Regions from separate parts of the Priestia megaterium genome, predicted to be linked through region 1. Evidence: riboswitches for the same ligand, from Rfam matches in the RefSeq annotation. Region 1 holds a riboswitch; each other region holds the start of a gene.
The links. A riboswitch is a leader RNA that binds a small molecule or an ion and turns the genes downstream of it on or off. The one in region 1 is predicted to bind S-adenosylmethionine.
Positions count from the first base shown of each region.

Region 2: linked by a shared signal. The riboswitch ahead of metK (methionine adenosyltransferase) and the one ahead of CEQ83_RS06530 (bifunctional homocysteine S-methyltransferase/methylenetetrahydrofolate reductase) in region 1 are both predicted to bind S-adenosylmethionine.
Region 3: linked by a shared signal. The riboswitch ahead of CEQ83_RS23965 (phosphoadenylyl-sulfate reductase) and the one ahead of CEQ83_RS06530 (bifunctional homocysteine S-methyltransferase/methylenetetrahydrofolate reductase) in region 1 are both predicted to bind S-adenosylmethionine.
Region 4: linked by a shared signal. The riboswitch ahead of CEQ83_RS10835 (Na+/H+ antiporter NhaC family protein) and the one ahead of CEQ83_RS06530 (bifunctional homocysteine S-methyltransferase/methylenetetrahydrofolate reductase) in region 1 are both predicted to bind S-adenosylmethionine.

Region 1 covers NZ_CP023317.1:1,298,533-1,306,761, reverse strand. Annotated here, with positions in the region: gene CEQ83_RS06535 (YkvI family membrane protein) at 1-883, opposite strand, end outside; SAM riboswitch class I at 1,217-1,323, shown strand; gene CEQ83_RS06530 (bifunctional homocysteine S-methyltransferase/methylenetetrahydrofolate reductase) at 1,431-3,269, shown strand; gene metH (methionine synthase) at 3,270-6,713, shown strand; gene CEQ83_RS06520 (Cof-type HAD-IIB family hydrolase) at 7,091-7,888, shown strand; gene CEQ83_RS06515 (hypothetical protein) at 7,946-8,152, opposite strand; gene CEQ83_RS06510 (hypothetical protein) at 8,201-8,229, opposite strand, start outside.
Region 2 covers NZ_CP023317.1:4,617,295-4,625,523, forward strand. Annotated here, with positions in the region: gene CEQ83_RS23605 (glycosyltransferase family 4 protein) at 1-1,096, shown strand, start outside; gene metK (methionine adenosyltransferase) at 1,128-2,330, opposite strand; SAM riboswitch class I at 2,463-2,580, opposite strand; gene pckA (phosphoenolpyruvate carboxykinase (ATP)) at 2,955-4,544, shown strand; gene CEQ83_RS23620 (DUF2584 domain-containing protein) at 4,579-4,821, opposite strand; gene CEQ83_RS23625 (alpha/beta hydrolase family protein) at 4,876-5,658, opposite strand; gene CEQ83_RS23630 (ABC transporter substrate-binding protein) at 5,831-6,829, shown strand; gene CEQ83_RS23635 (ABC transporter ATP-binding protein) at 6,831-7,601, shown strand; gene CEQ83_RS23640 (ABC transporter permease) at 7,675-8,229, shown strand, end outside.
Region 3 covers NZ_CP023317.1:4,669,852-4,678,080, forward strand. Annotated here, with positions in the region: gene cobA (uroporphyrinogen-III C-methyltransferase) at 1-589, opposite strand, end outside; gene cysC (adenylyl-sulfate kinase) at 681-1,280, opposite strand; gene sat (sulfate adenylyltransferase) at 1,293-2,444, opposite strand; gene CEQ83_RS23960 (sulfate permease) at 2,497-3,576, opposite strand; gene CEQ83_RS23965 (phosphoadenylyl-sulfate reductase) at 3,596-4,309, opposite strand; SAM riboswitch class I at 4,564-4,666, opposite strand; gene cdaS (sporulation-specific diadenylate cyclase CdaS) at 4,980-5,606, shown strand; gene CEQ83_RS23975 (VOC family protein) at 5,704-6,087, shown strand; gene CEQ83_RS23980 (potassium channel family protein) at 6,155-6,943, shown strand; gene CEQ83_RS23985 (YugN-like family protein) at 6,953-7,357, opposite strand; gene CEQ83_RS23990 (glucose-6-phosphate isomerase) at 7,458-8,229, opposite strand, start outside.
Region 4 covers NZ_CP023317.1:2,154,538-2,162,766, reverse strand. Annotated here, with positions in the region: gene CEQ83_RS10865 (DUF2339 domain-containing protein) at 1-259, opposite strand, end outside; gene CEQ83_RS10860 (hypothetical protein) at 433-669, opposite strand; gene CEQ83_RS10855 (hypothetical protein) at 771-1,214, opposite strand; gene splB (spore photoproduct lyase) at 1,366-2,394, opposite strand; gene CEQ83_RS10845 (transcriptional regulator SplA domain-containing protein) at 2,507-2,755, opposite strand; gene CEQ83_RS10840 (LacI family DNA-binding transcriptional regulator) at 2,841-3,800, opposite strand; gene CEQ83_RS27580 (hypothetical protein) at 3,925-4,053, shown strand; gene CEQ83_RS10835 (Na+/H+ antiporter NhaC family protein) at 4,093-5,403, opposite strand; SAM riboswitch class I at 5,489-5,595, opposite strand; gene CEQ83_RS10830 (ABC transporter permease) at 5,697-6,464, opposite strand; gene CEQ83_RS10825 (ABC transporter ATP-binding protein) at 6,457-7,368, opposite strand; gene CEQ83_RS10820 (YtoQ family protein) at 7,539-7,979, shown strand; gene CEQ83_RS10815 (Ger(x)C family spore germination protein) at 8,142-8,229, opposite strand, start outside.

The DNA of each region.
Region 1 (8,229 bases):
CATTCAGGGGAAGAAATGATTGAAGCTGTTTAGCGATTCCAAATACATTTCCAATCAATGTAGTAAAAATCTCACCTAACACAACTACCGTAAATAAAACATTCACCCACGCTGAGATATTTTTAACAACGGCACTCATAGGAATATCAAGTTGAAATGAATAAGGCAAATTGGAAAGGGCAAGATGAGTAGAAACAAGCATAAACGTAAGTACACATCCTCCTATTACGGCCCCTTTTTTGATCACGCTCTTATCTTTCACGGAGCTTCCTAATGGAACTAAAACGGCCTGAGCCAAAGCTAGATTTAGGGAAATATATAAAAAGGGACTAACCGCCCACTTCCACTGTGTGACGAGCGTTAAGTCTGGCTTCGTTTGAATCAGTGAGAAATAGCTGACATTTGGCACAAAGATGATAAAAGCAAATGAAAGCATCATCGGCACAACAAGAGAATTAACCATTAAAATACCGTTAATTCCTCTTGCGATAAATATATAAGTTAAAACAATTGTACAAATCATCCCAACAGGAGGCCACAGCCCGAACTGTTCTTTTCCTATTGCCCCCGTACTCGCTAGCATGACTGAAGTTACTCCAAATAAAATGACGATCATTACACCGTTTACCGCTTTTCCAAGTACATCACCAAATAAATATGTATTAAGCTGCTGATAAGAAGAAGCCCCAATTGCGTGCGAAAGCAGCATCATTTTCGAACCTAGCCAAATAAAAAACAAGCCGCTGACCAAAATTCCAACCATTCCAAGTTCCCCGTACTGTGTAAAAAATTGAACAATTTCCTTGCCTGTTGCAAAACCGGCTCCTACAACGGTGCCTACATACGTAGCAGCAACCTGCAGCGTGAGTTTCCACCTTTTCATGCCCATCACCCTTCTACCCTTCATAGTTCACTATATGTAGAAACGGTTAAAAAAAGACGAGCCTTTTATATGTAAATCCTCGCCTCACCCGGTGCTGTTCCTTTTTCGTTTTTTTATTTCCTTCTTGTTTTTTTTCATGAAAACCCTTTATCCCTTAACATAACGGCAGTTTTCAAACAAAATATACGGATATTTTCCCTTTAGCTTTTAAATTTTCCTCAATATTTGCTGGAAATTCACAATTTACTGTTGTATAATTTCTAAAAATCAGATAAATTATTAAATAAGTATTCTTTCTATTTAAAAAAATATGTTTCAATTATATACAATTGATTCTTATCATGAGAGGTGGAGGGACTGGCCCTTTGAAACCTCAGCAACCAGTCGTTAGAGACATGGTGCTAAATCCAGCAAGCAATTTATTGCTTGGAAGATAAGAAGGCGAAAAAAGTCTTCTTCTTAAGAAGACTTTTTCTATTTTATCGGCATATTGCATAAAACGAATCACTCGTGAAATAGAAGCGGAACAATTTAAGGAGGTTTTGACATGGGGTTACTTGAAGATTTAAAGTCTAAAATTTTAATTGGGGATGGTGCCACTGGTACCCTCCTTTACTCACACGGTATTGACAGCTGTTTTGAAGAACTAAACATCACCAAACCAGAAGAGGTTTCTCGTATTCACAGAGCCTATGTAGAAGCTGGTGCAAACGTTATTCAAACAAATACGTACGCTGCTAATTATCAAAAACTTGCCCGTTATGGATTAGAAGATTCAGTCAAAGACATCAATGTTGCTGGTGTAAAATTAGCGAAACAAGCTGCAAACGATCAGGCTTACGTGGTTGGTACACTCGGCGGAATTCGTTCTTTCCAAAAAAATGCTATTAGCTTAGAAGAGGTTAAGCGAAGCATTCGTGAACAAATGTTTTGGCTTTTAAATGAAGGCGTGGATGGCCTTTTATTTGAAACATACTATGATTTCGAAGAATTAAAGACCGTTCTTACACTAGCAAGAAAAGAAACGGATAAGCCTATTATTACCCACGTTTCCCTGCATGATATTGGCGTACTGCAAGATGGGCGTCCTTTAGCAGATGCATTAAAAGAATTAGAAGACTTGGGAGCAGATGTTGTCGGGCTAAACTGCCGTTTAGGTCCTTATCATATGATTCAGTCTCTTGAAGAAGTACCGCTTCCTGATCGTGCTTTCTTATCTGCTTACCCTAATGCCAGCCTTCCGGCGTATGTGGAAGGCAAGCTGGAATATGAAACGAATGAAGACTACTTTGTAGAAAGCGCGCGTTTATTCCGCGAACAAGGGGTTCGCTTAATTGGAGGATGCTGCGGTACAACACCAGCTCACGTACGCGCCATGTCGTCTGCCTTAAAAGACCTGCCTCCGATTACAAGCAAAGTCGTTAAAATGAGACCAGCCGTTACGGTTCAAGAGCGTGAGCAGCAGGATAAACCTCATATGCACGAAATTGTGAAGAAGCGCCGCTCGGTTATCGTCGAGCTGGATCCGCCTAAACAGCTTGGTCCGACGAAATTTTTAGAAGGCGCAAAAGCACTTGATAAAGTCGGCGTAGATGCTATTACATTAGCTGATAATTCTCTTGCCTCACCTCGCATCAGCAACTTGGCAATGGCAACACTGATGCAACAAGAAACAAAAGCACGACCGCTTATTCATATTACCTGTCGCGACCGAAATTTAATTGGACTTCAATCTCATTTAATGGGACTTCATACGCTAGGAATGAATCAAGTGCTTGCAATTACCGGTGATCCGTCAAAAGTTGGCGATTTCCCTGGCGCCACTTCGGTTTATGATTTATCTTCATTTGACTTGATTAGTTTAATCGCTCAGTTTAATGAAGGACTATCTTATTCCGGCAAACCGCTTGGTCAAAAAACCAATTTTTCCATTGCAGCTGCCTTTAACCCAAACGTGCGTCACTTAGACCGAGCCGTTCAGCGCTTGGAAAAGAAAATCGACTGCGGGGCTCACTATTTCATTACTCAGCCTCTCTATTCAACTAAGCAAATTGAAGAGGTATATGAAGCAACCAAACATTTAACAACACCGGTATACATCGGGATCATGCCGTTAACAAGCGCAAGAAATGCTCGATTTATTCACCATGAAGTACCTGGAATTAAATTATCAGAAGATATTCTAGAACGTATGGACGCAACGGGAAATGACCGGATTCGCGGTGAAGTCGAAGGCCTTGCGATTGCAAAAAACTTAATTGATACAGCATATGAGCTATTTGACGGTATTTACTTAATTACGCCGTTTATGCGCTATGAAATGACCGAAATTCTAACACGCTATATTCATGACAAGCAACTCGTTACATCAGAAAGGAAGATATAAATGAGCTCACTTATCGAACAACAACTAAAGAAGCGAATACTCGTCATCGATGGAGCAATGGGAACGATGATTCAAGATGCTGATTTAACCGCTGAAGATTTTGGCGGCGAAGAATATGAAGGCTGCAACGAATATTTGACCCGAACAGCGCCTCATGTGATTCAGCGCATTCATGAAGAGTACTTTGCAGCGGGTGCTGACATCATTGAAACCAATACGTTTGGCTCAACATCTACCGTACTTGATGAATACGATTTAGGCCACTTGGCGTATGAATTGAATATCGAAGCTGTGAAGCTTGCTTGTGCAGCCCGCGATAAATATTCAACTCCCGAATGGCCTAGGTTCGTAGCTGGAGCTATCGGTCCTACCACTAAAACTCTCTCTGTTACGGGAGGTATTACATTCCCTGAGTTAGTAGAATCGTACGAAGAGCAAGCTCGGGGTTTGTTAGACGGCGGCGTTGACTTACTTCTAGTCGAAACCTGTCAAGACATGCTGAACGTAAAAGCTGCGTTTTTAGGCATTACAGCGGCGTTTGAAAAACTGAAAATAGAAGTTCCAATTATGATTTCAGGAACGATTGAGCCAATGGGAACAACTCTCGCTGGTCAAGATATCGAATCTTTTTACTTATCACTGGAACACATGAAGCCTCTTTCAGTCGGACTTAACTGCGCGACAGGTCCTGAATTTATGACGGATCATATTCGCTCTCTTTCAGACCTAGCCACTTCAGCTGTTAGCTGTTATCCAAACGCTGGACTTCCGGATGAAGAAGGCAATTATCATGAGTCCCCTGAGCTGCTGGCTCAAAAAATTAAAGGATTTGCTGATAAAGGCTGGCTGAACTTTGTAGGCGGATGCTGTGGTACAACGCCTGCTCATATTAAAGCACTTGCTGAAGCAGTAAAAGAGGTTGCGCCTCGTTCGCTTGATCGCTCCGAGCATAATCATGCTGTAACCGGTATTGAACCGCTTGTATATGACGATTCTATGCGCCCTCTTTTTGTGGGAGAACGTACGAATGTAATCGGTTCTCGCAAGTTCAAGCGTCTGATTGCGGAAGGAAAAATTGAAGAAGCATCTGAAATTGCGCGTGCTCAAGTTAAAAATGGTGCTCACGTTATTGATATTTGCTTAGCAGATCCAGACCGTGAAGAAATGGAAGACATGGAGGAATTTATTCAAGAAGTTGTAAAAAAAGTGAAGGTTCCTCTTGTAATCGATTCAACTGACGAGAAAGTTATTGAAAAAGCTTTAACGTACTCGCAAGGTAAGGTCATTATCAACTCCATTAACTTAGAAGATGGTGAAGAGCGTTTTGATGCAATCTTGCCGCTAGTAAAAAAATTCGGTGCAGCTCTGGTTGTCGGTACAATCGATGAAACAGGCATGGCCGTTACTGCAGAAAGAAAAGTAGAGATTGCTAAACGCTCACATGATTTGCTTGTTAAAAAACATGGCTTTAATCCAAAAGATATTATTTTTGACCCTCTTGTGTTTCCTGTAGGGACTGGTGATGAACAATATATTGGTTCTGCTGAAGAAACAGTTAAGGGAATTAAAATGATTAAAGAAGCCCTGCCTGATTGCCTGACCATTCTTGGCGTAAGTAACGTGTCATTCGGTCTTCCTCCAGTCGGACGTGAAGTACTAAATGCGGTTTACCTTTATCACTGTACGCAGGCTGGACTCGATTATGCCATTGTTAATACAGAAAAATTAGAGCGCTATGCTTCTATTCCAGAAGCTGAAATTGAGCTTGCTAATGCGTTATTATTTAACACAACTGATGAAACGCTAAGCACGTTTACAGACTTTTATCGTGATAAAAAGAAAGAAGCAAAAGTAGAAATTTCTACGTTAACACTTGAAGAACGATTGGCAATGTATATTGTCGAAGGTACAAAAGAAGGATTGCTTCCTGATTTAGAACAGGCTTTAGCTCAATATGATGATCCGTTAGATATTATTAACGGACCGCTTATGAAGGGGATGGCGGAAGTCGGACGTTTGTTTAATGACAACCAGCTGATTGTAGCAGAAGTGCTTCAAAGTGCGGAAGTTATGAAAGCATCCGTTGCCTTTTTAGAACCTCATATGGAAGCAACTGAAAATGATTCTGGAAAAGGAAAAGTGATTCTTGCAACGGTTAAAGGCGACGTGCACGATATCGGTAAAAACTTAGTAGACATCATTTTAAGCAACAATGGTTTTAAAGTCATTGATTTAGGAATTAAAGTAACGCCGCAGCAGCTGATTGAAGCAGTAAAAGACGAAAAGCCAGACATCATTGGCCTGTCAGGTCTTTTAGTAAAATCTGCTCAGCAAATGGTTTTAACTGCACAAGATTTAACGCAATCAAGCATTGATGTTCCAATTATGGTAGGAGGCGCTGCCCTTTCCCGTAAATTTACTGACTTTAAAATTGCCCCGGAATATGAAGGTGCCGTCCTCTACGCCAAAGATGCGATGGACGGATTAGCGTTAGCAAATAAGCTGCAGAACAAAGAAGAAGTTATTCAGCTTTTAGCAGATTTAAAAACGCGTCAAGAAAAGAAAGTAACGGTTCGAGAACGCCAGCCTCAAACCGCTCAAGCAGCTACGGCTGTTTTAGAAAGATCCGCCATTTCAACGGATGTTCCTGTTTTTGTACCGGCTGATTTAAAGCGCCACGTTGTCAAACACTACGATTTGGCACAGGTTCTTCCGTATATTAACTGGCAGATGCTTTTAGGCCATCACTTAGGACTAAAAGGAAAAGTGAATAAGCTGCTTGCTGAAAAAGACGAGCGTGCTGTTCAATTAAAAGAAACCGTTGATGACCTTCTCGAACTGGCACTAAAAGAAAACTTAATTAAACCAGCGGTTATTTATCAGTTCTTCCCTGCTCAAGCAGACGGAAATGATTTAATTATTTATGATCCTGCTGATGAAAAAACAGAAATTGAACGCTTTACCTTCCCTCGACAAGCAAAAGGACAGTTCCTGTGCTTATCTGATTTTGCAAAGCCTAAAGAAAAAGAGATGGACTATGTATGTTTCTTCTCTGTAACAGCAGGAACAGGCATTCGCGAACGCGCGGCGAAATTCAAAGAAAACGGCGAGTTTTTAAAGAGTCACGTGTTCCAAGCTCTTGCGCTTGAACTAGCTGAAGGATTAGCAGAACGTGTTCATCAGCAAATTCGTGACCGCTGGGGATTCCCCGATTCGCCTGACTTTACAATGGCGGAGCGTTTTTCAGCCAAATACCAAGGTCAGCGTTTTTCATTCGGATATCCCGCATGTCCAGACCTTGAAGACCAAGCAAAACTGTTTAAATTAATTAAACCTGTAGACATCGGCATTCAGTTAACAGACGGTTTCATGATGGAACCAGAAGCTTCTGTTACAGCCCTTGTTTTTGCACATCCTGAAGCGAAATATTTTAACGTATTGTAAAACATGGCTGCGGTCTTTTAGACCGCGGCTGTTTTTTTACAGTGAACAAACCTAAAAAAAAGGCTGCGACAAATGGATTTTAGTTGAAGAAAGATTCGAACGGAGTTAATTCTTAATTGAGAATCAACTCCGTTCGGATTGTTTTCATTATGATGGCAAACTAGATTTCATGTAGCTGTTTCTAGCTGTTGATTAGAGGGCAAGGCGAAGACTCCTGCGAAAAAAAGTGATGTAGTTATGTCTTAATCTCTTTGAATTCACCGCCGGTTTGAGCTTTTTTTATGAGTTTCTTGGGAAACACTGATAGAATAAGGAATGTAATAAATTTGTAACACTCTTATCAAGGTAATTTTTTTAGGGAAAGGAATTTTCAAGAGATGATTAAATTATTTGTAAGCGACTTAGATGGAACTCTTTTACACGAAGAAAAATACGTAGAACAGCATAATGCAGACGCACTTAGTGAACTTCAGCGCCAAGGAGTAGAGGTTTGTCTTGCTTCTGGACGAATGGATACGGAAATTTTAAAGATTTCTACTGATATTAATAATACATTTCATCGCATTAGCCAAAACGGAGGATTTGTGTGGACCAAAGAAAATCAAGAACTTCATGGAAAAGTGTTTGAAGATGATTTAGCGGTTCAACTTTATAAAAAAACGATAGATCCTAACCGTATTACGCTTGTCTGTTCAAACGACACGAATTATGTAGAGCAGCGAAATGAAATTATTGAAGCAATTGAAACTCACATGTTTTTCCCTATCGAAGAACAAATTGAAATGACAGATTCATTTGGTCACGCTCTTTCTCCATCTAAAATCACGGTTCTTGGAGATCATGATGAAATGGTAGCTCTGCAAAAAGAAGTGAACGAAGAGTTTGGTGATTATATTGATACATATATTTCTGCCAAGCAGTGTTTGGATATTATGCCTAAACATATCAGCAAAGGAAATGCCATTGAAATTTTATTAAATCATCTTCAGCTAAAACCAGAGGAAATTGCATGTGTGGGGGATTCATTTAATGATATTCCTATGTTTCAATTAACACCGAACAGTTTCGCTATGGCTACAGCTCCTGAAGCTGTTCAGCGCCATGCCTCTGCTGTTGTGTCATCTGTTAGTGAAGCAGCGCGTATTGTTTTAGAAAAAAATAAGCAAACAATCTAAAAAAAGCGGTCAACGTTTAAATTGACCGCTTTTATCTATTTAATAAGAAAATGGTATTTATTTTTTTCGTAAAGAACGAAAAAAATCACCTAAGCTTTTTTGCTTCCCATCTGCATGCTCTCCATGATTAACCAAGCTGCTGATTCTTTCTCGTCGAACAACAACCATAATAAGAGTGGCAAAAAAGATAATGGAAACGGCAATGACAACCAGTGCAAGAACGGATGCTACAATAGCTTCAGAAGTCGTTAGTGACGATAGCATCTGCCTCGTACACCTCCATTTCGTTTGTGGCGAAAAGGAGCCTAGCAATTAGAAATGCAAATAATCTTTTTTCTCAG
Region 2 (8,229 bases), 1.7 Mb from region 1:
TGCTAAAACACTTTATCAATTTACTCAGTATGTCAAATCAAAGCAAATTCCCATCCAGGTATTTGCTCCTGAATTTGCTCATAATCGGTCGTTTTCAACATACGTTCACCGCTCGCCTAGCATGCCGTTTTTCCTTTATCCAAACAGCCGCTTTTCATTGCCAAACGTTCTAAAAATTAAAAAGCAGCTGCAGGAATTCAACCCTTCTCTTATTCATTTGGCCACTCCTTTTACAATGGGGCTTTGCGGCTCCTATTACGGGAAAAGATTAGGTATTCCTCTTGTCGGCTCTTATCATACCAATTTTGATGATTATTTATCTCACTATGAACTTGAAAAAATGCGTGTACCACTGCAAAAATATATGAAATGGTTTTATAAACCTGTACAAAAATTATTCGCTCCCTCCGAAGTGACCAAACAGCAGCTAGAAAAACAAGGGTTTCACAACGTAGCTATTTGGTCGCGAGGGGTAAATCACAAATTGTTCCATCCCCACTATGACCGCTTTGATATTCGTATTAAATATAATATAAAAAAACCCTACATCTTAACGTATGTAGGAAGGTTAGCTAAAGAAAAGAACGCTGATTTTTTACTAAAAATTGCCCGATCTTTACCTGATCATATCCGCCACCAAGTTCACTGGCTTATTGTGGGAGATGGTCCTTTAAAAGAACAAATGCAACAGCAAGCATCTGAGCATATGACATTTACAGGCTTTCTTGAAGGTAAGCAACTTGCTCATATCTATTCTTCATCTGATTTGTTTGTTTTCCCTTCAGAAACAGAAACGTTCGGAAATGTCGTACTGGAGTCTCTTGCTTCTGGAACTCCCGTGGTGGCAGCAAATGCAGGAGGAGTTAAACAGATGGTTCAGCACGGGCGAAACGGCTACCTTTGCAAACCTCACTCCTTAGAAGAATTCAGTTCGGCTATTACAGGTTTACTTGATGATTTGCACCAGCGGCTTCACTTTAGCCATGCAGCGAGACACTATGCTCTTACTCAATCATGGGACGCCATTTTTCAGCATTTGCTTTCAGAATATGAAGATGTCGTAGAAAAATCTGCTGAAGGTATTCAATGGGCATAAAAAAATCTCCGTTTTCACGGAGATTTTTTTATTATTTAGCTAAAGCTTGAGTTTTTAATGCTTCAGCTTTGTCTGTGAACTCCCAAGGAAGCTCCACATCTGTACGACCAAAGTGACCGTAAGCTGCTGTTTGCTTATAAATTGGGCGACGTAAATCAAGCATTTTAATGATGCCTGCTGGACGTAGGTCAAAGTTTTTGCGTACTACATCTACTAGTACTTCTTCAGAAACTTTTCCTGTACCGAATGTATCAATTGAAATAGATACTGGCTGTGCAACACCAATTGCATATGCTAGTTGTACTTCACATTTATCAGCAAGATCAGCTGCTACAATGTTTTTCGCAACATAACGAGCTGCATAAGCTGCTGAACGGTCTACTTTTGTTGCGTCCTTACCAGAGAATGCACCGCCGCCGTGACGAGCATATCCGCCGTAAGTATCAACGATAATTTTACGACCAGTTAAACCAGCATCTCCTTGAGGGCCGCCGATTACGAAACGTCCTGTTGGGTTAATGAAATACTTTGTATTTTCATCAATTAACTCATTTGGAACAACTGGATTAATTACATATTCTTTTAAGTTACGTTGAATTTGCTCTAACGTTACTTCTGGGTGATGCTGAGTTGAAATAACAATTGTATCGATGCGAACAGGTTTGTTGTTTTCATCATATTCAACTGTTACTTGTGTTTTACCATCCGGGCGAAGGTAAGGAAGAATTTCTTCTTTACGTACTTCTGTTAGACGGCGAGCAAGTTTATGAGCTAATGAAATTGGAAGAGGCATTAATTCTTTTGTTTCGTTACATGCATAACCAAACATTAACCCTTGGTCTCCAGCTCCGATTGCTTCGATTTCTTCATCGGACATTTGACCTTCACGTGCTTCTAACGCTTGGTCTACACCAGCAGCGATATCAGCTGACTGCTCGTCGATAGATGTTAATACTGCACAAGTTTCAGCATCAAATCCGTATTTTGCACGAGTATAGCCAATTCCTTTAATTGTTTCACGAACTGTTTTAGGAATATCCACGTAAGTAGAAGTTGTAATTTCACCGCTTACTAAAACTAAACCAGTTGTTACGCTTGTTTCACAAGCAACACGAGCATTTGGATCCTTTGCTAGGATAGCATCAAGAATTGAGTCAGAAATTTGGTCACAAATTTTATCGGGATGTCCCTCTGTAACAGATTCTGACGTGAACAGACGACGTTGTGTTGACATCAGTTTTCCTCCTTATAAATACGATACATTGTGATACGGTACTCATTCCCTTATTTTCATTACACGTTAAAAAATATAAAAAAACCTTTCCTTGTATCGAGGAAAGGTATCAAATTCTACATAAGCCTTTCACTCTTATCGATCAAGGTTGTGCCCTTGCATCAGGTTAGCACCTTATCGTCTACACAAAAAAATGACGATGGTTGCTGGGTTTCACAGGGCCTGTCCCTCCACCAGCTCGGGATAAGAGAGTATCCGTTCAAGGACATATAATACATGAAAAAGCGCTTCACTGTCAACAACATTCAAATGGAAATCATCTCTTTATGTTTGAATCTGTTTTAATGTAACATACTCAAATTTAAAAATAGTATACCTTATTAAGAATGATCACGAAGTTTGGTTAACAAGACAGACCAAAAAAAGGCTTTCACTTGAAATAGCTTCACTTTTTTCGCTTCTAGCACATATACATGTGTCTAAAATAGGTATAACGTACATTTTTTTATAATACACAAACATTTTTAGTTAAATAGTATAGAATAATTAAATAAATGTGTTATACTAATTATAAATTTCAAACATTAATGAATAAATAATAGCTAAAAAAGGAAGGTAGTGCACATGAGTACTGTTGATATGTCTATCGAATTAAATGGTTTGCTTCAATTAAAAACAACAAAACACCAATTATCTGTTCCACAACTTGTTGAAAAAATTCTAGCTCGACGCGAAGGAACGCTGACTTCTACAGGTGCTGTGTCAGTCGAAACCGGAAAATATACAGGCCGCTCTCCTTTGGATAAATTTATTGTAAGCGATGCTGTATCTTCAAAAACGGTTGAATGGGGACCCGTCAATCAGCCAATTTCTGCTCAGCGATTCGATGCGCTATACAAAAAAGTCTTAACCCACTTAAAGAAGCAGGATGAACTTTTTGTTTTTAATGGATATGCTGGAGCTGATAAAAAGTATCAGTTACCAATTCAAGTAGTTAATGAATTTGCATGGCACAACCTATTCGCTCAGCAGTTATTCATTCGCCCTTCAGCTGAACAAAAAACAAATGATGATGTGAAGCCGTTTACAATTGTAGCAGCTCCAACGTTCAAAGCTGACCCTGAAACAGACGGGACGAATTCGGAAACCTTCATTATTCTTTCATTAGAGCGACGCATTGTGCTAATTGGAGGAACTGAATACGCTGGTGAAATGAAAAAATCCATTTTCTCAGTGATGAACTTCTTGCTTCCTCAAAACAATATTCTATCCATGCACTGTTCTGCTAACGTAGGAGAAGAAGGTGACGTTGCATTATTCTTTGGTTTATCTGGAACGGGTAAAACAACGCTTTCTGCTGATGCAAACCGTCGTTTAATCGGAGATGACGAGCACGGTTGGTCAAGCTCTGGTGTATTTAATATTGAAGGAGGCTGCTACGCGAAGTGCATTCAGCTTTCCGAAGAAAAAGAACCGCAAATTTTTAATGCAATTCGCTTCGGCGCAGTACTGGAAAATGTAGTGTTGAATCAAAATACGAAAGTAGCAGATTACAATGATAATAGTTTAACAGAGAATACTCGTGCCGCTTATTCAATTGACTCTATTGATAATACGGTATTGCCAAGCGTTGCTGGGCACCCTACAGCTATTGTCTTTTTAACTGCTGATGCCTTCGGCGTCTTACCTCCAATCAGCAAGCTTACAAAAGAACAAGCGATGTACCATTTTCTGAGCGGATACACTAGTAAGTTAGCTGGAACAGAGCGCGGCGTAACATCGCCACAGGCTACTTTCTCTACATGCTTTGGTGAGCCTTTCTTACCTCTTGCTCCAACAACTTATGCAGAAATGCTAGGAAAGAAAATCGATGAACATAACGTAAATGTCTACCTTGTAAACACTGGATGGACCGGCGGTGAATACGGCGTGGGTGAACGAATGAAGTTAAGTTACACTCGAGCTATGGTTCAAGCAGCTCTTGAAGGAGAACTAGCTAATACCGAAACAGTAACAGATGCTATTTTTGGTTTATCGATTCCAACTCATGTTCCGGGAGTTCCTGATGAAGTGCTTCAGCCTTCTAAAGCATGGAACGATGCAACAGCTTATAACCAAAAAGCAACTGAACTTGCCGCTAAATTCAAAGCGAACTTCAAGCGTTTTAATGATGTAGCATCGGACATTTCAACATTAGGCGGACCTAGAGTCTAATAAAAAACCGATCGTCTTATAGACGATCGGTTTTTTAGTTAGTCGAATGTAATTTTGTCAGTTCATATGTGACAATGGTTTTTTCCTGCTCCATTTCTACCTTACGCACAACAGCAGTTCCAATACATTCTCCATTTTTCGTTTTGTGAATGTTTAATGGAATATCCAACGGATACAAACGATATCCTTTTTTCTCAACTTGAAAAATGTTATCTGTTACACGCTTTTCGTTGCCTTTTGTCACAATCATTGTATTTAATTCTAGCGGCATCCCCATTTTCTCTCACTCCTCACTGTTATTCTACTTGTTTTTTCTATCGTAGCATATCTTTTATTGCGCTTTCATCCACTTCGTTAACTTCTTTACCGTTTCTCGGTTTTCTTTTGGTGGAAAAGCATGTGGAAAGTTTTCAAAATACCAGCTGGTAACTTTTTTATTGGACTTCTTTAGTTTAGATTCGAGCTGATAGGAATGATCAATTGAGACGTTTTTATCTTCTAAACCATGAATAAGCAAGACCGGCGGCTCGACGAGATGAGCACGATGCAAAGGTGTCCTCCATTCGTATCTTTCAGGATATTTAGAAGGAGTTCCTCCAATCACCCGCTTCATCATTCTTCTTAAATCTTCTCTTTCTTCATATGTCAGCACCATATCCGTGACGCCTCCCCATAGCACAAGAGAACGGCTGTCTTTTTTTTCAATGGCTGTGAGTAAAGCCATCACTCCCCCTCGTGAAAACCCAAAAATATGAATGCGGTCATGGTGGACGTTAGGGAGCTGTTTCAGTAAATCGTAAGCAGCAAAAGCATCGTAACGATCATCTCCTGCAAAATCTTCGTTTCCTTCGCCTCCTTGATTTCCCCTATAGAACGGAGCCATCACAATAAAACCTTGTGAAGCAAATTGAATGAGTCGAGCAGGGCGAACCGTTCCTACGTTCTTAATACCTCCTCTTAAGTATAAAAAGCCGTCATACATTCCTTTTTCTTTTGGCTCTGCAAGCATTCCTTTAATCTTAAGCCCTTGACATGCATATGTAATCACCCACAGCGTCACGCGAGGATTTGATGATGGGAAACGCTGTTTATGAAGAATTGTTCCATCTTTCATTTTTTTCCTCCATTCTTTATATAACTAGCCTACTTTCTTCCGCTAAGGTTTACTTTCAGTCGTTGACTACTACTTCTTTGATTTTCCACATAGTTATATAGGCACTCACCTTCTTCCACTTCTTTACATACATTATCATAAAATATTTTATTACTTTAAGGAGGTTTGCTTTATGAAACCAATTAAATGGCTTTTTTCTTTGCTTGCTATTATGATTTTACTCATTCCACTAATTAGCTGCAGCAAAACAACATCTGTACAAACGGTTCGTGTCGGCGAAGTAACTCGCTCTATCTTTTATGCTCCCCAGTACGTCGCTATTTCAAAAGGCTTTTTTGAAGAAGAAGGACTAAAGGTAGATTTAAAAACAACTTGGGGCGGAGATAAGACAATGACGTCACTTTTATCTGATGGCATCGACGTCGCCTTAGTCGGCTCGGAAACGTCAATCTACGTATATGCACAAGGGTCTAGTGATCCCGTCATCAACTTTGCACAGCTAACCCAAACCGACGGAACATTTCTAGTAGCACGTAAAAAGGTCGATCAATTTTCATGGGATCAGCTTAAAGGCAAAACGTTTCTTGGTCAACGCAAAGGCGGCATGCCGCAAATGGTAGGGGAATATGTGTTAAAACAGCATAATATTGATCCTAAAAAAGATGTAAAACTCGTTCAGAACATTGATTTTGCTAACGTTGCGAATGCTTTTGCTTCTGGTACTGGAGATTACGTTCAATTATTTGAGCCAACGGCTAGTATTTTAGAGAAACAAGGAAAAGGACATATCGTTGCTTCCTTCGGAAAAGAATCAGGAACAGTTCCTTATACAACATTTATGGCCAAAGAAAGCTATTTAAAAGATAACCCTGAAGCAGCAGCTAAATTTACTCGAGCTATTTACAAAGCACAAAAATGGGTGAATACACATAGCACAGATGAAATTGCTGAAGTGGTTGCACCGTATTTTGAAGATACACCTAAAGACACGCTAAAAACTGTTATTGACCGCTATAAATCGCAAAAATCCTTTGCAACTAACCCTTTATTAGATGAGAAAGAGTGGGATCATTTACAAACAATCATGGACGAATCTGGAGAACTTCCAAGACACATTGATCACAGCAAGCTAGTCAACACAAAATTCGCAAAAGATGCAATGAGGGAGTAATATGACAAAACTTCACATTCAAGATATTCAACATATGTACCTTACGACAAAGTCTGCTACCACTGCACTTGAACATATTAATTTGTCTATTGAAGAAGGAGAATTCGTTTCCTTTCTCGGCCCAAGCGGATGTGGAAAAACGACGCTTCTATCGATTATTGCAGGCTTGATTGAACCAACGTCCGGCTCTGTCACAATAGACGGTGAAAATATCGGAACATCAGTCCCAAACATCGGTTATATGCTTCAACAAGATTATTTGTTTCCGTGGAAAACCATTAAAGAAAATATTTTACTTGGGCTTGAAATTCGCGGACAGCTAACAGATAAAACAGAGAGTAAAGCACTTTCACTTCTAAAAGAAATTGGTTTACAGGACGTAGATGACCTATATCCGCACCAGTTATCCGGAGGCATGAGACAACGCGTCGCTTTAGTCCGAACACTTGCCATTGACCCCGCTATTTTACTCTTGGATGAGCCTTTTTCAGCACTTGATTTTCAAACAAAACTCAAGCTTGAAGAACTTGTCTCCAAAACACTGATGACCTATCAAAAAACGGCCGTTTTGGTCACGCACGATATCGGCGAAGCCATTGCTATGAGCAGCCGAATCTTTTTATTCTCAGCCAAGCCGGGGAAGATCGCAAAAACATTTACGGTTCCTTCTATTTTACGAACCCTCTCTCCGTTTGAAGCACGACAGCATCCTGTCTATAACGATTTATTTATGGACATATGGAAGGAGCTTGATCAACTTGAAACCCACTAGCTCCCTAGATACTCTTCACGAAAGCTACCTTCGCAAGGTTCGGGGCGAAAAACGATTAGTACTGAGCGTGCAGATGGTCATTTTTTTAGCCTTTTTTAGCTTCTGGGAACTAGCTTCTCGTTTAAAGTGGATTGATCCTTTAATTTTCAGTTCCCCTACTAAAGTGTGGCATTTATTTTTAATTAAACTTGCCGACGGCTCGCTAGCAGAACATATTGGTTTTACATTATTTGAAACGGTTCTTGGCTTCATTTTAGGCACATTGCTAGGTATTTTACTTGCAACGGCCCTTTGGTATTCAACTAGGCTTGCAAACATATTAGACCCTTACCTCGTTATTTTAAACGCCATGCCTAAAGTAGCGCTGGGCCCTATTTTAATAGTAGCGATCGGTCCAGGATTTTTCTCAATTTTAACGATGGGAGCGATTATATCCGTTATTATTACATCCATCGTCGTTTACACAGCCTTTAAAGAAGTGGATCCAAACTATATTAAATTACTAAAAAGCTTCGGGGCAACGAAAACCCGCTGTTTTAAAGAAGCAATTCTTCCAGCTTCCATGCCTGCCATTATTTCCACATTTAAAGTAAACGTCGGTTTATCTTGGGTAGGCGTCATCGTAGGA
Region 3 (8,229 bases), 1.7 Mb from region 1:
GAATCAAGGCAATTGGCGTAGCTGAGGTTTTTCCATGTTCCATTAACTGTTGGCAAATGTACGGTAAGTTCCTCACTCCCATATAAATGGCAAGAGTATCTACACCTTTGGCTAGGCTATCCCATTTGATTGCATCATGCTCGCTGTCTTTACGGTGTCCTGCTACAAAAGCAAAGCTTGCGCTGTATTCCCGGTGAGTGACAGGGATTCCTGCATAAGCAGCAGCTGCGATACCTGATGTAATTCCTGGAACAATTTCAAATGAAATGCCCTGTTGCACGAGAGCTTCTGCTTCTTCCCCTCCGCGTCCGAAAACAAATGGATCTCCGCCTTTTAAGCGCGTTACAATTTTCCCCTTTTTAGCGAATTTCACTAAAAAGTTATTGATTGTTTCTTGCTTGAGGGTATGGTAGTTTGGAAGCTTTCCGCAGTAAATAATATCAGCATTACTTTTAGCATACTCCAGCAGATCCTTATTCACTAAACGATCATATAAGATAACATCTGCTTGCTGAATTGCTTTCAACCCTTTTAATGTAATTAAATCTGGATCTCCTGGTCCTGCACCGACTAGATATACTTTCCCCATGAATGCCTTTCACCCTTCCATCATTTCCACGTCTCCGCAGCGCTCCCAAATTTTAATTTGAATTAGAACAGCGGACAAAGTCCGCTGTCATTTAGATGAATTTTCGGTTAGATAAATATTCAATAACAGTTTGTACACATTCTTCTACAGACTGTGTGCTTGTATTAATTGTTACTTCAGGATTAGCAGGTGACTCATAGGGAGAATCAATTCCTGTAAAATCACGGATTTCTCCGCTTCTTGCTTTTTTGTAAAGGCCTTTTGGATCTCTTTTTTCACATTCTTCTAACGGACACTCTACGTATACTTCCAAAAATTCATTCCCCTCTAAGATCTCACGCACTTGAGCGCGATCTTCTTGGAATGGAGAGATAAATGCTGTTAGTACCACTTGACCGCTGTCTACGAACAGCTTAGAAACCTCACCGATACGGCGAATATTTTCTGTACGATCTTCAGCAGAAAACCCTAAATTCTTGTTTAAGCCAAAACGAACATTGTCACCATCTAATACATAATTGCGAATATTTTTATCAAAAAGCGCTTTTGCCACTGCGTTTGCTACGGTAGATTTACCTGAACCCGAAAGGCCCGTAAACCATAATACAAAACTGTGATGATTATTTTGCTCGCGTCTTTCCTGTTTTGTAATTCCAGCATCATGCCACGTAATGTTTGTTGATTTACTCACTTCAACCGCTCCTTATTTTGAAGATACTTTTTGTTTTGCTAATCCCTTAATTAACACTTCAATTACTTCTTTACGGCTGAATGTGCTTGGTGGCACTTCTCCGTTACGAAGCATTTCACGTACCTTGGTACCAGATAGAATCATATGATCTTCCTTGCTGTGAGGGCATGTTTTCGTTGATGCCATCGCTTCACACTTCTTGCAGTAGAAGCTGTGTTCAAAAAATAAAGGTGTAATTCCTAATTCATCTGCCGTAAAGTTACTGAAGATTTTTTGTGCATCATATGTTCCGTAGTAGTCACCAACACCAGCGTGGTCACGGCCTACAATGAAATGCGTGCATCCAAAGTTTTTTCGAACCATTGCATGGAAAATAGCTTCTCTAGGTCCAGCATAGCGCATTGCAGCAGGGAAAACTGCCAAAGCTACACGATCGCTAGGATAATAGTTCTCTAAAAGTACTTCATAACTTTCCATACGGATATCTGCTGGGATATCATCTGACTTTGTTTCTCCTACAAGTGGATTTAAAAACAGGCCGTCTACAATTTCTAATGCTGTTTTTTGAATATACTCATGCGCACGGTGAACAGGGTTACGAGTTTGGAATCCAACAACCGTTTTCCAACCGCGCTCTTCAAATGCTGCTCTTGTTTCAGTTGGATCTAGGTAATACTTTTCAAAACGCGTTTTAGGTGTACGTTCTACAAGTACGATTGGACCTGCTACATATACATTTGGGCGTTCCATCATTTTCTTCACACCAGGGTGGGCAAGTTCTGCTGTGCGGTACACATTTTCCGCTTCTTTTTCTTTATTTGGCGTATATACTTCAGAAACTTCTAAAACACCATATGTCACACCGCTTTGAACTAGTTTTACTTTGTCGCCAATGTTTAATTCTTTAGCCTGCTCTTCTGTTACGGGAAGAGTAATAGGAATACTCCATACAGTTCCATCTGCTAGACGCATATTTTCAACAACTGATTGATAATCTTTTTCTCCTAAAAACCCCGTAATTGGGCTGTAAGCACCAATCCCAATTAGTTCTAAATCACTTAGAGCCATGTTGTCTACTTCAATTTCTTTTGTTAGTGAAGTGTAGTCATATGTTGGTTGATATAAATTAATTAATTCTCCACCGTGTGCTTGAATTGTTGTCATTTTGTAAAATCCTCCTTAAGTAATTAACACAATATAATAAAAAGCAATTGAATCACGCAGTCATTTTTTCTTTTTCCGACTGCAAGCTTGCTCTTTTTCTTCTAGTCGTTCTAGCTAAGCTTAGAACACCTGCTGTGGCAATGCAGCCACTAGCTAGCACCACAAATGAATATAAGTCGCTTTCAAGTACTAATTTCACAAGAACATATGAGATTACGAGTGAAAATACAGGGGATACCACCCAAACCTTTAACATTTGAATGACCACTTCGCGCTGTTCTTTCGTAAATCCCGTTTTCGCTGCGCCTATCCCAATAATAGAAGACGTAGTGACCTGTGTAAGCGGTACTGGCAAACCAAACAGTGAAGCTGCTGTAACAAGAGAAGCACCAGTACCTGAAATAATGCAGCCTTCCCCTACAGAATAGCGAGTAATTTTTTTTCCGTTTGTTTCAATAACTCGGCCTCCTAGTAAAAGAGCTCCGAGTGCCACCGCCAATCCTCCTGCTATGACACCCGTTGTAGCATCCATTAACCCAGCTCCTACTAGAGGACCGACAGCATTTGCCACATTATTCATTCCAGCTGAGAAGGCTTCAAAGAATCCCGTCGCTATAACTAAAATCGTTAAAACTCTTTTCCACTTTCCCTCTGCTTCTTTTTTATGCGCTCTGCGTTTTATCACTTTCCCAATCAAAAAAGCAATGACAAATGAAACTAGCGGAACAATAATCCAAAAAGACATGACAATTAAAAGTTTTTCTACATACAGAGATTGATAAGCTACTCCTACTCCAACAACTGAGCCAACTGTTACTTCACTTGTTGATAGAGGGATACCAATCAAATTCGCGAAAAAGAGTGACAGCGTTGCAGCAGCCAGAATGATAATAACTAATTCTACTGACAGCAGTTTTTCAGGTATGATACCTGAACTGATGGTTTTTACCACCTCACCGCCTCCGGTAACAGCTCCGAGCACAATTCCTACAGCACAGATGAACAGGGCCACTCTTCGCTTTTTAATTGCACCGGAGCCGTATGAAACGCCCATAGCAGCTGCTGCACCGCTTGCCCCAATATTCATTGCAAAAAAAAGCGCAATGATAAAGGCAACATATAAAAGCATCATTTATTCAGCTCTTTCGTATTTAAGATTCGTGTAATCCGCACTCAACTTTTTGTGTACCTGCCCATCTTCCTGAACGTAAATCGTCTACATTATAGGCAGGTGCGGTACAGGGCTCACAGCCGATACTTGGGTAGCCTTGATCATGAAGTTTGTTGTACGGCAAATCATGCTTATACACATAGCGCCAAATTTCTTTCCATGACCAATGAATTAACGGACAAACTTTCACCTTCTTGAATTTCTCATCTTTATTAAAATAATTCGTGTTGGCACGAGACTCAGACTGCTCGCGTCTCAAACCAGAAATCCACGCATCATAAGGAGCAAGGGATTCTCTTAGCGGAATGATTTTTCGAATTTGACAGCATAAGTTAGGCTGACTCTTCCAAAGCTCATCTCCATGTTTTTCAGCTTGTTCTGCAAGAGTTAAATCCGGCTTTTTCATATGAATACGTAAATCAGGGAAGCGTTCTTTAATTGCATCAATCACTTCATATGTTTCTTTAAAATGAACGCCTGTATCTAAAAAGACAATTTCAGCGTCTTTTTTCACTTTTGAAATTAAATCAATTAACACGATTCCTTCGATCCCAAAGCTTGACGCATAAATAATTGAATCTCCGTAGGTATCATACGCCCACTGCAATGCTGAAAGGGCTCCTTTTGTTTCATCTTTACTGTCGAACTCTGGAAATGTATCGCTCCAGTTTTCGTACGTATATAAGTCTGCCATTTTCTCCACTCCAATTCTTAGTTATCCGCGTTATCCAATAAAAAAAGACGGTTTTACCCACTAGAATTGGATAAAACCGCCTCTAGTGTGTCTAGTCAGCGAAACTATTTAATTCTTACTTTACTTCGGCGTGTTCAAAAATTTGTTTTAAGTCGGGGTTTACAGTCATTGGTTTCCCTTCTCAAATTATCGCTTGCGCTATATCAAAATAAAAAGTCTTCCGTATTGAAAGACTGGGTAGGCAATAAATTTTCACCTTATCTTTCAAAATGATACACACTTTGCTGGAATTAGCACCTTGCTAAGCAGGTTGCCGGGGTTCAACGGGCCAGATCCCTCCACCACTCTTGATAAGCATTTTTTAAAAATTTTAGCATATTTAGAATATTTGTCAACATTAAAAATCATATATCCGATAAGAAAACTATACTTTAAATTCACAGAAATATCTATACTTTTATTTAAAACAACATATGTAAATTTGACCCAAATGTGAACATATCAGTTTATAAAACGCTTTCTTTTTTCTCCAACTTTTGATGTTCTCTTGCTAAATAAAACGCAAAATCTCTCTATAAAATTAATAGCGGATTTATAAGCTTTACGGATAATTCACCCACATTAGCACACATTACAGATAACACTGACTGACAGATAGGAGCTATATAAGATGGAGAGACAACCCTTTCAATTAGACGATACAATTAAAAATAATGTACGAACATATTTACAGCAGATTTCAACTGAAGCCTCTAATTTAATTAAACATTTAGACACGAGTGATCATTGTATCCTATGTGATTTTGAGGAGATGAGAAGGTTATTTCAAGATGTTCAAGCTACGGCCGCCTCTTATTACTTGCGTCATTACTTATCGCCTTATACATTTGAATACGCTGCTCTGTCCCTAGCTATTCATAACCTCTCTGAGAAACGTCACGGCGCTTTAATTGTCATTGAACGGGAACAAAATGTTGATCCTCTTATTCAAAAAGGAATGCCTATTCAAGCTCCTGTCAGCGCTACGCTAGTTGAGACACTGTTCTATCCAGGGACACCCTTACATGACGGAGCTGTCCTAATTAGAAATAATCAGCTTATTTCGGCTGCTAATGTTTTACCTCTCTCGTCTATTATTTCAACGAACAAAAAATTGGGAACACGTCACCGTGCAGCCATTGGAATGTCAGAAAAATCGGATGCATTAATTTTAGTTGTATCTGAAGAAACAGGCAAAATTTCGTTTGCGCTTGATGGAAGCCTCTACCCTATTCACTCCAGCAAAAATATGATTTAAGAGCCCTTTCCTAATAAGCAGCCCTATCTTGACTTCTATATCCTTTCTCTTTAATATATTTCATAGTTTTTACATACTATAGATACGGGTGATGCATATGGCAATTTTAAAATTTGAACATGTAGGCGTTCAAGTAAAGGATATAGAAAAATCTATTGAGTTCTATACACAAAAGGTGGGATTAGAGCTCATCGAAACACTACCACATACCGATCCGTCTTTGAAGCTAGCTTTTCTAGGTTTAGAAGGCAATGTAATCGTAGAGTTAATTCAAGGGTATAACTCAAGCTTACCTAATGAAGGTAAAGTTCATCATTTTGCGCTGGCAGTAGATGGAATTGAAGAGGAGTTTGAGCGTTTAAAATCAGCAGGCGTTTCATTTGTGGAAGAAAACATTGTAACTTTGCCAAATGGAGCAAGATACTTATTTTTCTATGGTCCAGACAAAGAATGGATTGAATATTACGAAGTAAAAAGATAAAGATATCTTATACCTTCAGTGAAAAATGGTCATACTGTGGCTATGACTAATCACTGGAGGTATTTTTATGATGGAATGGCTATTATTTCGACTTTTTCGTCGTTCTATTTTAGTGCGGCTTCTTTTTATTATCGGCTGCCTTGTTTTACTTTTCGGCATGCTTATACATTTCCTAGAGCCGCAAACGTTTGGGAATGTGTTTGAAGGAATTTGGTGGGTTATTATTACAATCTCTACTATAGGGTACGGTGATTTTGCTCCCACCACTACGATTGGAAGGTTAGCTGCAATTATTTTAGTCCTCATTGGAACGGGATTTATTACTACTTATTTTGTCACGCTTTCTAAAATTGCTGTTTCCGCTGAGAGCGCTTATCTGGAAGGAAATTTAAAGTTTTATGGAAAAGATCACTTCATCGTTGTGGGGTGGAATGAGCGCGCCAAACTCGTGCTAGAGTCTTATCGCGACGCATTTCATAAAGAAGACATTGTTCTTATCGACGACTCTCTGACTAAAAATCCCATGATCTGTGATCGCGTTCATTTTATTAAAGGAAGTCCCTCTCACTATGAAGTATTAGAACTTGCCAATGCTCGGTACGCAAAAAAAGTGCTGATTACTGCGGATCAGCATAAGACAGAAGAATATGCAGACATGAATACGATTGTTACGCTAGTCGCTCTGCAAGGATTGAACCCTTCTATTTACAGCATCGTTGAACTGTTAACAAAAAAGCATATTCAAAATGCGCAAAATTTGGGGGTAAATGAAATGATTAAAACAAACGAGTTGATTAGTCAAGTCATGTACGAACATATTTTTGTAAAGAAATTAGAGAGTTTAAGAAAAGAATAATCCTTTCAATTATTGAAGCAGCGCCTCTTCTGCCTCTCTAATTAGCTCTTCTCCTAAACTGATATACTTTTCTGGAAATGAAGCGTCTGGGTCTTGGGGTTCTGCAAACTGATTAAATGAAGCACCCATGTTTCCATTGTGAACATTGTCATCTAAGCCAATTTGATACTTATGTGAAAGTAAAAATGGCGTACCAATCTGTACGGTTGTTCCTTTAGAATCCAGTTCTCCATTCGTAGCTGTAAACGGGATACGTAAAAACTGATAGCCGACTTCATCATTCATCTTATAGTCGAATGAACCATGATCATAATCCCAATTTCCTCCAATGTTATACCCAAGCGGCTTAAGCGTTTTTTCCAATTCATAAAGCTTGAATAATGTGCCGTCTAATCTTGAAGATAATTCAATCATCTTATCCCTCCTCTGTTTTAACATGTCCTTTTTCCAGCTTTTTATCCTTTATCTCAAAAGCAAAAAAGTTCACCTTCTAACAAGAAGGTGAACTTTTTATTTATTTCAAACGCTTTTCTAATTCTGCTTTTTTCTCTTCAAAACCAGGTTTTCCAAGAAGAGCAAACATATTTACTTTATATGCTTCTACTCCAGGCTGATCGAACGGATTTACTCCTAGTAAATAGCCGCTGATTGCGCATGCTTTTTCGAAGAAGTATACAACATATCCAAATGTATACTCATCTAGCGCCGGAATGTTTACAACTAAGTTTGGAACGCCTCCGTCTGTGTGAGCAAGCATTGTACCTTGGAACGCTTTTTTATTTACAAAGTCAACTGTTTCCCCAGCTAAGTAATTTAGTCCATCTAAGTCCGCTGCATCTTCTTCAATTGTTAGCTCATGACGAGAATCTTGAACTTGTACAATTGTTTCAAAAATATCACGACGACCTTCTTGTACATATTGACCTAAAGAATGAAGATCCGTTGAGAAGTTAGCAGATGAAGGGTAAATACCTTTTTGGTCTTTTCCTTCACTTTCACCAAATAACTGTTTCCACCACTCAGCAAAGTATTGAAGAGCTGGCTCATAGTTAATCAGCATTTCAATTGTTTTTCCTTTATTATAAAGAACATTACGAGCTACAGCATATTGATAAGCTGCGTTTTCTTCTAGCTCTGATGATGAAAATGCTTCTTGAGCATCAGCTGCCCCTTTCATCATTTGTTCGATATCAAGACCTGCAGCGGCAATTGGCAATAAGCCAACTGCTGTTAATACTGAATAACGGCCGCCTACATCATCTGGAATAACAAATGTTTCATAGCCT
Region 4 (8,229 bases), 860 kb from region 1:
TAATAAATACGAAAATAAAAATTCTCGGCAGCCATGTTTGAAAAAGGACTTTTTCCCAATCAACAGGCTCTTCTATTGCCTGTGAGCTTTTAGCTGCTGTTTGAGCAGGACGTTTAGTCGTCTCCTGGCGCAGCTTGGGAGGAGCGTGAACTGCTGGTCTTGGAGAATTTGTTTTATATACAAGCGACTTTAGCTTGGCTACGTCTTCTTCTAAACTGCTTATTTTTCGTTCAAGCTCTTCTATTCTTTCGTTTTCCATATTTCCTCACCCTTCCTCTTTAAAGTATTTGTGATTTTTATATGTATACCTTACAGCACTTAACTATTATACCATTAAAAGGAATATCACTTAAAAACATTCTATTTTTAGCAAAAAAAAATACAGCGCCCTTTTCAAAAGAAAAGTTCGTTGTATAGGATGTGCTGCATTTTTTATGTCACTTTCTCGCTGTATGTACTGTGAAATCCCGCTTCGATATGGGCTACTTGAAAGCTATGATGACCAATTAAATATTTAACAATATCCACACGGTCAATTTTACCTGGCTTATTGTTCATTGCTTCTCGCACCATAGATTGAAATGTTTCTTTGCAAAACTTCTTTTCATGAAGCAGAATCGTTTCACAATACTCTTCATGGTCTCCCTCTGAAATACGATAATAATGCATTTCTTTCACCCCTTTTTAGTGTTATACCTATTACATACCCCAAATATTGCTATTTTAACAAATTAATTTTATTATTCTTTATTTTTCCATTTATATATAATTTACAGCGCAACGTTTCGAAACTCATCGTTATAAATGCTAATTTGAAGACGCTGAGAAAAACGTTCTTCTTCAATGTAGGTCTCAGGCATTAATCCAACAGGATATACCTTAGGGTTTTCGCCACTTCCTAATATGTATACATACATCTTTCCTTCGTTTGTATATCGAACCTTCGTCGAAATACCTCCTTGCCCTTGAAGAGGCGCATAAACCGCTCTTACATTATCTCTAATTTCTTGTACAAATCCATGTAGTTCAACATCCGAATCGTAATAGTGGTTTGCTTCATACAAGCCGTAAATACGAGACTTATCGATATCACATAATATGTTCCAAAATTCAGATAAATCTTCTTGGAACAACACTTGAATAAAATTTCGTGCAGCTTCTTGCTGTTCTTTTGTTAATTCTTTTGTTAGCGCAAACTCTTCATTTTTTAACATCTCAGTCACCTCCCTTATGTATGTAATACGACAAGAGATACAAATAACCTCTTTTTTCAGCTTATTAGCAACCAATTTATTTTTCACATTAAAAATTGAAAAGCTATCTCGACTAAGATGTCAAAATAACTTTTCAATTACTGTAGAATAATTACGTAAAATACTCGATTTTCGCATTTGGAAAATACTGATCAATGTAATATTCCAACGTCTCTCTCAATTCTTGTTCTTCATCTTTTGCGTATACATACTTTCCAATCCCGTAACGCCCCCATTTGTAGCGGCGCTCTTCTTCATTCATCTCAAGCTTTGTTTTCGGATAGTTTTTCTCAATCACTCGTTTGGCCGGCTTGGTAAAGCGATGCTGAATCATTTCAAATGTAATATCATCTCTTGACTCTTCAGGTATAGAAGCATCAAGCTTTTCAAACAGCTGACGGTATCCCTCTTGCCAACCTTCATGGATGTAAATAGGCGCCACAATAAAGCCAAGTGGATATCCGGCTTTTGCAACTTTATTAGCAGCTTCAATCCTGTAATCAAGAGGAGATGTACCAGGTTCAAAGTTTTTTATAACATAATCTGCGTTTATGCTAAAGCGAAAGCGCGTGCGACCATTATGTTTAGCATCCAATAAATGATCCACGTGATGAAATTTAGTCACAAAACGCAGTTGACCTAGTTCACTTTCTCCAAAATATTCAATCGCGCGCTTTAATGAATGTGTTAAATGATCAATTCCTACGATATCAGATGTACAAGCCGCTTCAAATCGCGTTATTTGAGGGGCTCTTTCCTGCATATATTGCTCTGCTTGACCTAATATTTCTTCAACATTCACGTACGTGCGAATATACGGTTTGCTTCCCATTGTTGTCTGCAAATAACAATAGTGACAGTGCCCCATACACCCTGTTGCAAAAGGTATTGCATATTCAGCTGACGGTTTAGATGTATCAAATTTCAAGGTTTTACGCACACCAACTACTAAAGTAGACTTGGCATTGCGGTATTTTTGCAAATCATTCTTTCCCGGTATATTACGCACTTGATTATGAGAAGTTGTTTGACGAATTTCAATTCCCATCTTCTCAAATTTTTCTTTTAATTGAACACCAAGCGGGTACTCCATTGCCCCTGGCTCAATGTATACTAATTGAGGTACAAAAGGTTTTATCATCATGTACACTTCCTTTTTTCTAATACTAATAGCGTTTGAAAAATAAAAAGACTCTATCCATGGTAATTATTTTCCACATCAAAAAAGACTCTCTATTTAAGAGAGCCTTTCGTCAATCATATTGTTCATAATCAAATATCTTGTTATACATGTTCTCTGCTTCTTCATACGTTGAATACACAGCATCATCTTCAGCTAACAAATGATAAGACTCATGCAGAAACAACGCTTTTTCACCTTTATTTTCAGGATGTTCAACAATTTCAGCTTGATTAATATTGGCAACGTTTGCCGTATGAGGATTTCGGTAAATAACAAATACTTGATCTCCTACTTGATATTCTTTTTTCTCCACGATCATCATCCTTTTCTTCTTTCTTTACTCGTATGATGTCCGCTTTTACTCATTTTATCCGATAAAAACACGTGGTGAGATCATCAAGAATTTATACGCTTTTACGCTCAATAAACCGAAAAGGAAGCTCAATTTTTTGAGGATCCTTGCTCCTAACTAGTTTAAAAAGCGTTTCGCCCATTTCTTTGAGAGGAAGTTCGATCGTTGTGATTTGTAAATAAGAAGAAAGCGGATGATTATCAAAACCAATAATAGCTAAATCGCCTGGAACTGATATACCCGCTTGTTCGCACTGAGCTTTTATACCAATAGCGACTTGATCGTTTGTTACTAAAAGCGCCTGAGGCCGATTTTTCATCTGCACCAATTTTTTCACCACTTTTTCACCATCTGTCACGTTCAAACAGCCTTGAAACACCCATTCCGGATGATAAGGCTCATTTATTCTTTCTACATATTCTTTGTATGCTTGCTGCCTCTGTTGACTATTTGTACCCGTCATTCTTCCAATACAGTAGCCAATATCCGTATATCCTTTTTCTTTTAAATACATGAGCGCTTTCTTAAAAGCTGCATAATGATCAACGTATACGGAGCGAATAGAACGATTTTGTACGTTTTCGCACACGGCTATCGGCCCGTACTGCTGATAATATTCAATCGTGCTCCAGCTGCCTGCTCTAGAACAAATAATCACTCCATCAACCTGCTTTGTTTTTAGCATATGAAGCGCTTCTTCTTCTTTTTTTACATCATAGTTCGTCTGACAAATAACAAGCTGATACTGCTTTTCTAACGCTTGAGAGGCCACTCCTTCTAAAAGCAGACTGAAATAAGGATGATTAATAAAAGGCAAGACGACAGCAATCATATTTGTTTTCCCTTTTGATAAGTGAACGGCATTAATGTTTTGTTCGTAATTAAGTTCTTGAATTACTTCTTCTACCAGACGGCGCTTTTCTTCTTTTACATACGGATGATGATTTAAAACCCGTGACACGGTCGAAACAGATACACCAGCTTTTTTTGCGATATCTCGGATATTTGTCATGTTTTCACCTTTTTCTCTTGCGCTGAAACGCGTTTCATACTTTATTCTCATTATAAAGTGAAACAGCAATAAGCTAAACCCGTTACAATCATGTTTTTATTCACTTATATAAGGAGGTCATATCATGGGTATTTTATTATTCATTTTATTATGCGGAATTGAAATCGGAGGAGCGGCTTATGCACTTAAACAAAATGAGACACTTTGGAAGGAGCTAGATGAAAAAAAGCCGACTGATTTTTTCAAACAGTAAAAAACCCTTAAAAAGAATGTTCTTTTTAAGGGTTTGATATTACGCAGCTTCTTTAGATGATTTTGATTTTTTATTTAAACGAGGAAAGCCAATTACAATCGCAATGATACCGCAAACCGCTGTTAACATTGGATAGAATGTAAATGGAATAATCTCAATTGGTGAAACTTTAGCAAATCCTGCTGCTAGAAGCATTTGTGCACCGTAAGGGATAAGCCCTTGAACGCTGCATGAAAACAAGTCGAGCAGACTGGCTGATTTACGATTATCAATTGAATACTTATCAGAGATTTCTTTCGCTAACGGACCTGCTGTAATAATTGAAATCGTGTTATTAGCCGTGGCTAAATTAGTTAAACTTACCAATCCAGCGATACTGAATTCTCCGCCTTTTTTTGTTTGAATGCGTCGTGTTAATAAGTTCAATAAGAACTGAATACCGCCGTTATAGCGAATGAGTTCAACCATTCCGCCAATTAAAAGAGATAAAATAATTAATTCCGACATTCCGCCAATACCTTCTGTCACAGTTTTAGCAAGAGAAGAAAGCGTGTAGCTTCCGTCAGCTAATCCAATCAAGCCGGCTAATACAATTCCTCCGGTTAAAATGCTTAATACGTTTGCACCAAATATGGCAGCAACTAGTACGCCGACATAAGGCAAGATTTTAAACCAGCTAAAATCTTTAATTTCTACTGATGACGTATTGCCTAGCGTCATTACAAGTAATAAAACTACCGTAACAATCGCTGCAGGAAGTACGATAAAAAAGTTTACTTTTAATTTATCTGACATATTTGTTTTTTGCGTACGAACTGCTGCAATGGTCGTATCAGAGATTACGGATAAATTATCTCCAAACATTGCACCACCAACAACGGCAGCAATTGCCAATGTAATGGATACATGCGCCTGCTCACTGATTCCTACAGCGATAGGCCCTAATGCAGCAATTGTTCCCATTGACGTTCCCATCGAAATTGAAATGAATGCGCCAATAACAAAGATTCCGACTACCACTAAGCTTTGCGGAAGAACAGACAGAGCTAAGTTTACCGTTGAATCAACAGCTCCCATGCCTTTAGCGACTTGAGAAAAAGCACCTGCTAAAATAAAAATAAGTACCATAATAATGATATCAGGATGCCCTGCTCCTTTAGCAAATCGTTCCACTTTTACATTAAGTGAATCTTTGCGGTTCATAGCCAGCGCCACAATGGCTGCAATGATAATAGCTACTAATACAGGCAGCTTATAAAAATCTCCCGTTATAATTCCTGATCCGACAAACAGGACTAAAAAGACGCCCAGCGGTAACAGCGCCCAGCCGTTTCCTTTTTGTTGTTCCATTCTTAACACCTCTTGTTTACGTAATAAAAAAAGACCTCTTCTTATTGATAAGAAGAGGTCTCTTATTTGTATCATAAGATTACCCTTCTCATCTTCCAAACGAAACATCGTCTGCTGGATTTGGCACCGCACTGCGTACAGCCAGTTGCCGAGACATCGTAGGGCCAGTCCCTCCGTCTCTCTTGATAAGAAGTTTGTAGTTGTTTTAAAAATAGTCTTTCACTACTGTAATCTCTTTTTATTTAATTGTCAAATGCTATTTTAGAAAAATATATAGTGTGAAAATTCTCACATCAATTAGCTACGTCACGTTTTAAAAACGCCACCCATGCTACCCCCATAAAGAAGACAAAGTGTGCAACTAAGATAAAGATTGAAAATGGAATTGTCATTCCGTCAAACATCGTCTTCATTCCGTCCATATACTGCACAAAGTTTGTGTTGGCGAACAGTAAAAATTTCCCCCACCATAGACCAAACTGTGATACTATCCCAGTTACTGCTTTCGCCCCAATACTTACGACAATAGCTAGACTTGAAGCAAGCGCGCTGTTTCTAAATAAAGACGACAGCATAAAAGCAAACGTCATCATCATAAACGTTTCCATATACGCGCTGTCATACGTAAGCGTAATGTTTTTAAGCAGCTGCGCATCTCCTTCTAGACTGGCAAATCCAAAGAACAATGCTCCCCATACAAACGAAAAAAGCAAATAGCTCAGCAAATAATACAAGCTAATTAAAATGAGCGTTATGTACTTGGACGTTAAAATCGTTGAACGTCTAGCAGGGCGAATTAAAAGAAGCTTAATGGTACCCGCTTCAAACTCTTTTGCAACCATTGATCCTCCAACAGCAAGCGCGAAAAATTGAACGAGGATCAGCATGCCTGCACTAAATGACAGGAAATTCAATATGTTGTCTTCCGTTCCTGCGCTGTTTGCTACTTTCTTCATTAAAAGAGCCATACAAAGAGTTAAGATGCCGATTGTAATAAACGTGACTTTTGTACTTCTTTTGTAAAACCATTTCATATGTTCATTTTGAATTAACTTAAGCATGGTGCTCTCCCTCCGTAACGGACATAAACGAATCTTCAAGCGTCTCATAAACAGGAGTGATTCGGTAGACTAAAATATCGCTGTCCACTAATTTTCTATTCACAGCTGGAATTTGTTCTTTCATAATCACTACATCAATACTATCGGATTTTATTGTTACTTGGAATTCTTGAGATAAAAGATCCGCTGCTTGTTGCACGTCAGATACTTCAAATTCTACATACATCCCTTGATCTTGACGATTTGGAGATAGATCTTGAACAGCTTTTAACTCGCCGTTTTGAATAATACCAACGCGGTCACATAATGCTTCCACTTCTTTTAATAAGTGGCTCGCGATTAAAATTGAAATACCTTCTTCCCTGCAGAGGGTTTGTAAATATGTACGAAATTCTCTCATTCCCGCTGGGTCTAGACCATTTGTTGGTTCGTCTAGTAAAAGCAATGCAGGCCTATGTAAAATAGCTTGAGCTACTCCTAAACGCTGTCTCATCCCAAGGGAATACGTCTTCACTTTTGCATGAATGCTGTTTTCAAGCTTTACTAGCGCAATCACTTCATCCAAGCGTTCTGCTGTGATCCCTTCATGCATATTCGCAAAGTGTTTTAAATTTTGATAGCCCGTCAGATAATCATAAAACTCAGGATTTTCAATAATCGCTCCAATTGATTTCATAGCTGATGTAAACTGTTCTTTTAAAGGAAACCCATTGACGGTAATTGTTCCCTTTGTTTCTTTAATGAGTCCTACGACGGTACGAATGAGCGTTGTTTTTCCAGATCCGTTCGGACCAAGCAATCCGAAAATCTCACCGCGCTCAACCGATAAGGATACATCATGCAAAATGGTTTTCTTCCCAATTACTTTACTGACATGATCTACTTGTAGCACTGTTTCTGTCATCATGTACATCCTTTCTTTAATTAGCAATACGCCTTCTATTGTTTCTCTTTTTTAACTATTTGTCTACTATAACCTTATTTTTGGAAAAGTAGCCCATTCAAATCATTCGTATTATCCGCTTACATTTGATAAAATAAAACAAATCTTAGTTAGAGGAGGACTTCTACATAATGAACTTAACCGTATACCTTGCCGGGCAAATTCACGATAACTGGCGAGACGAAATTAAAAACCAAGCGGAACAATTAAACCTTCCCCTTACCTTTGTCGGTCCCATGACAGACCATGACCGCTCCGACAACATTGGAGAAGAAATTTTAGGAAAACAGCCTAACGCTGTCTTAAAAGATGAAGCTGCTTCTCAAATTAATAATTTACGCACGCAGGTGCTCCTTAAAAAATCTGATGTGGTCATTGCTTTATTTGGTGAAAAATACAAACAGTGGAACAGCGCAATGGATGCGGCGACAGCCATCGCATTAGATAAACCGCTAATTTTGGTTCGCCCTGAAAAACTGCACCACCCGCTTAAAGAACTGTCAAACAAAGCCCAAGTTGTAGTCGAAACGCCAGAACAGGCTCTTCAAGCACTAGCTTATATTTTTGAATAACAACAAATAAGAGCTGTCGAAAACCGGCAGCTCTTATTTGTTGTTTGTTGAAGGCTCTGTACGAAGCATACGATGAGTATTTCGTGGGAAGTTCCGAGATTATTATTTTTTTAGGTTTTTTTCATTTTTGACATAACGATAAGCAAAGTTACAGTCAGGTGCTTACTTTTTTGATCCGGATGCTCCATAATCTTTAATCGTTAACTTCACATCATAGTTAATTGGCACTTCACTAAATGTTTGATCCCAA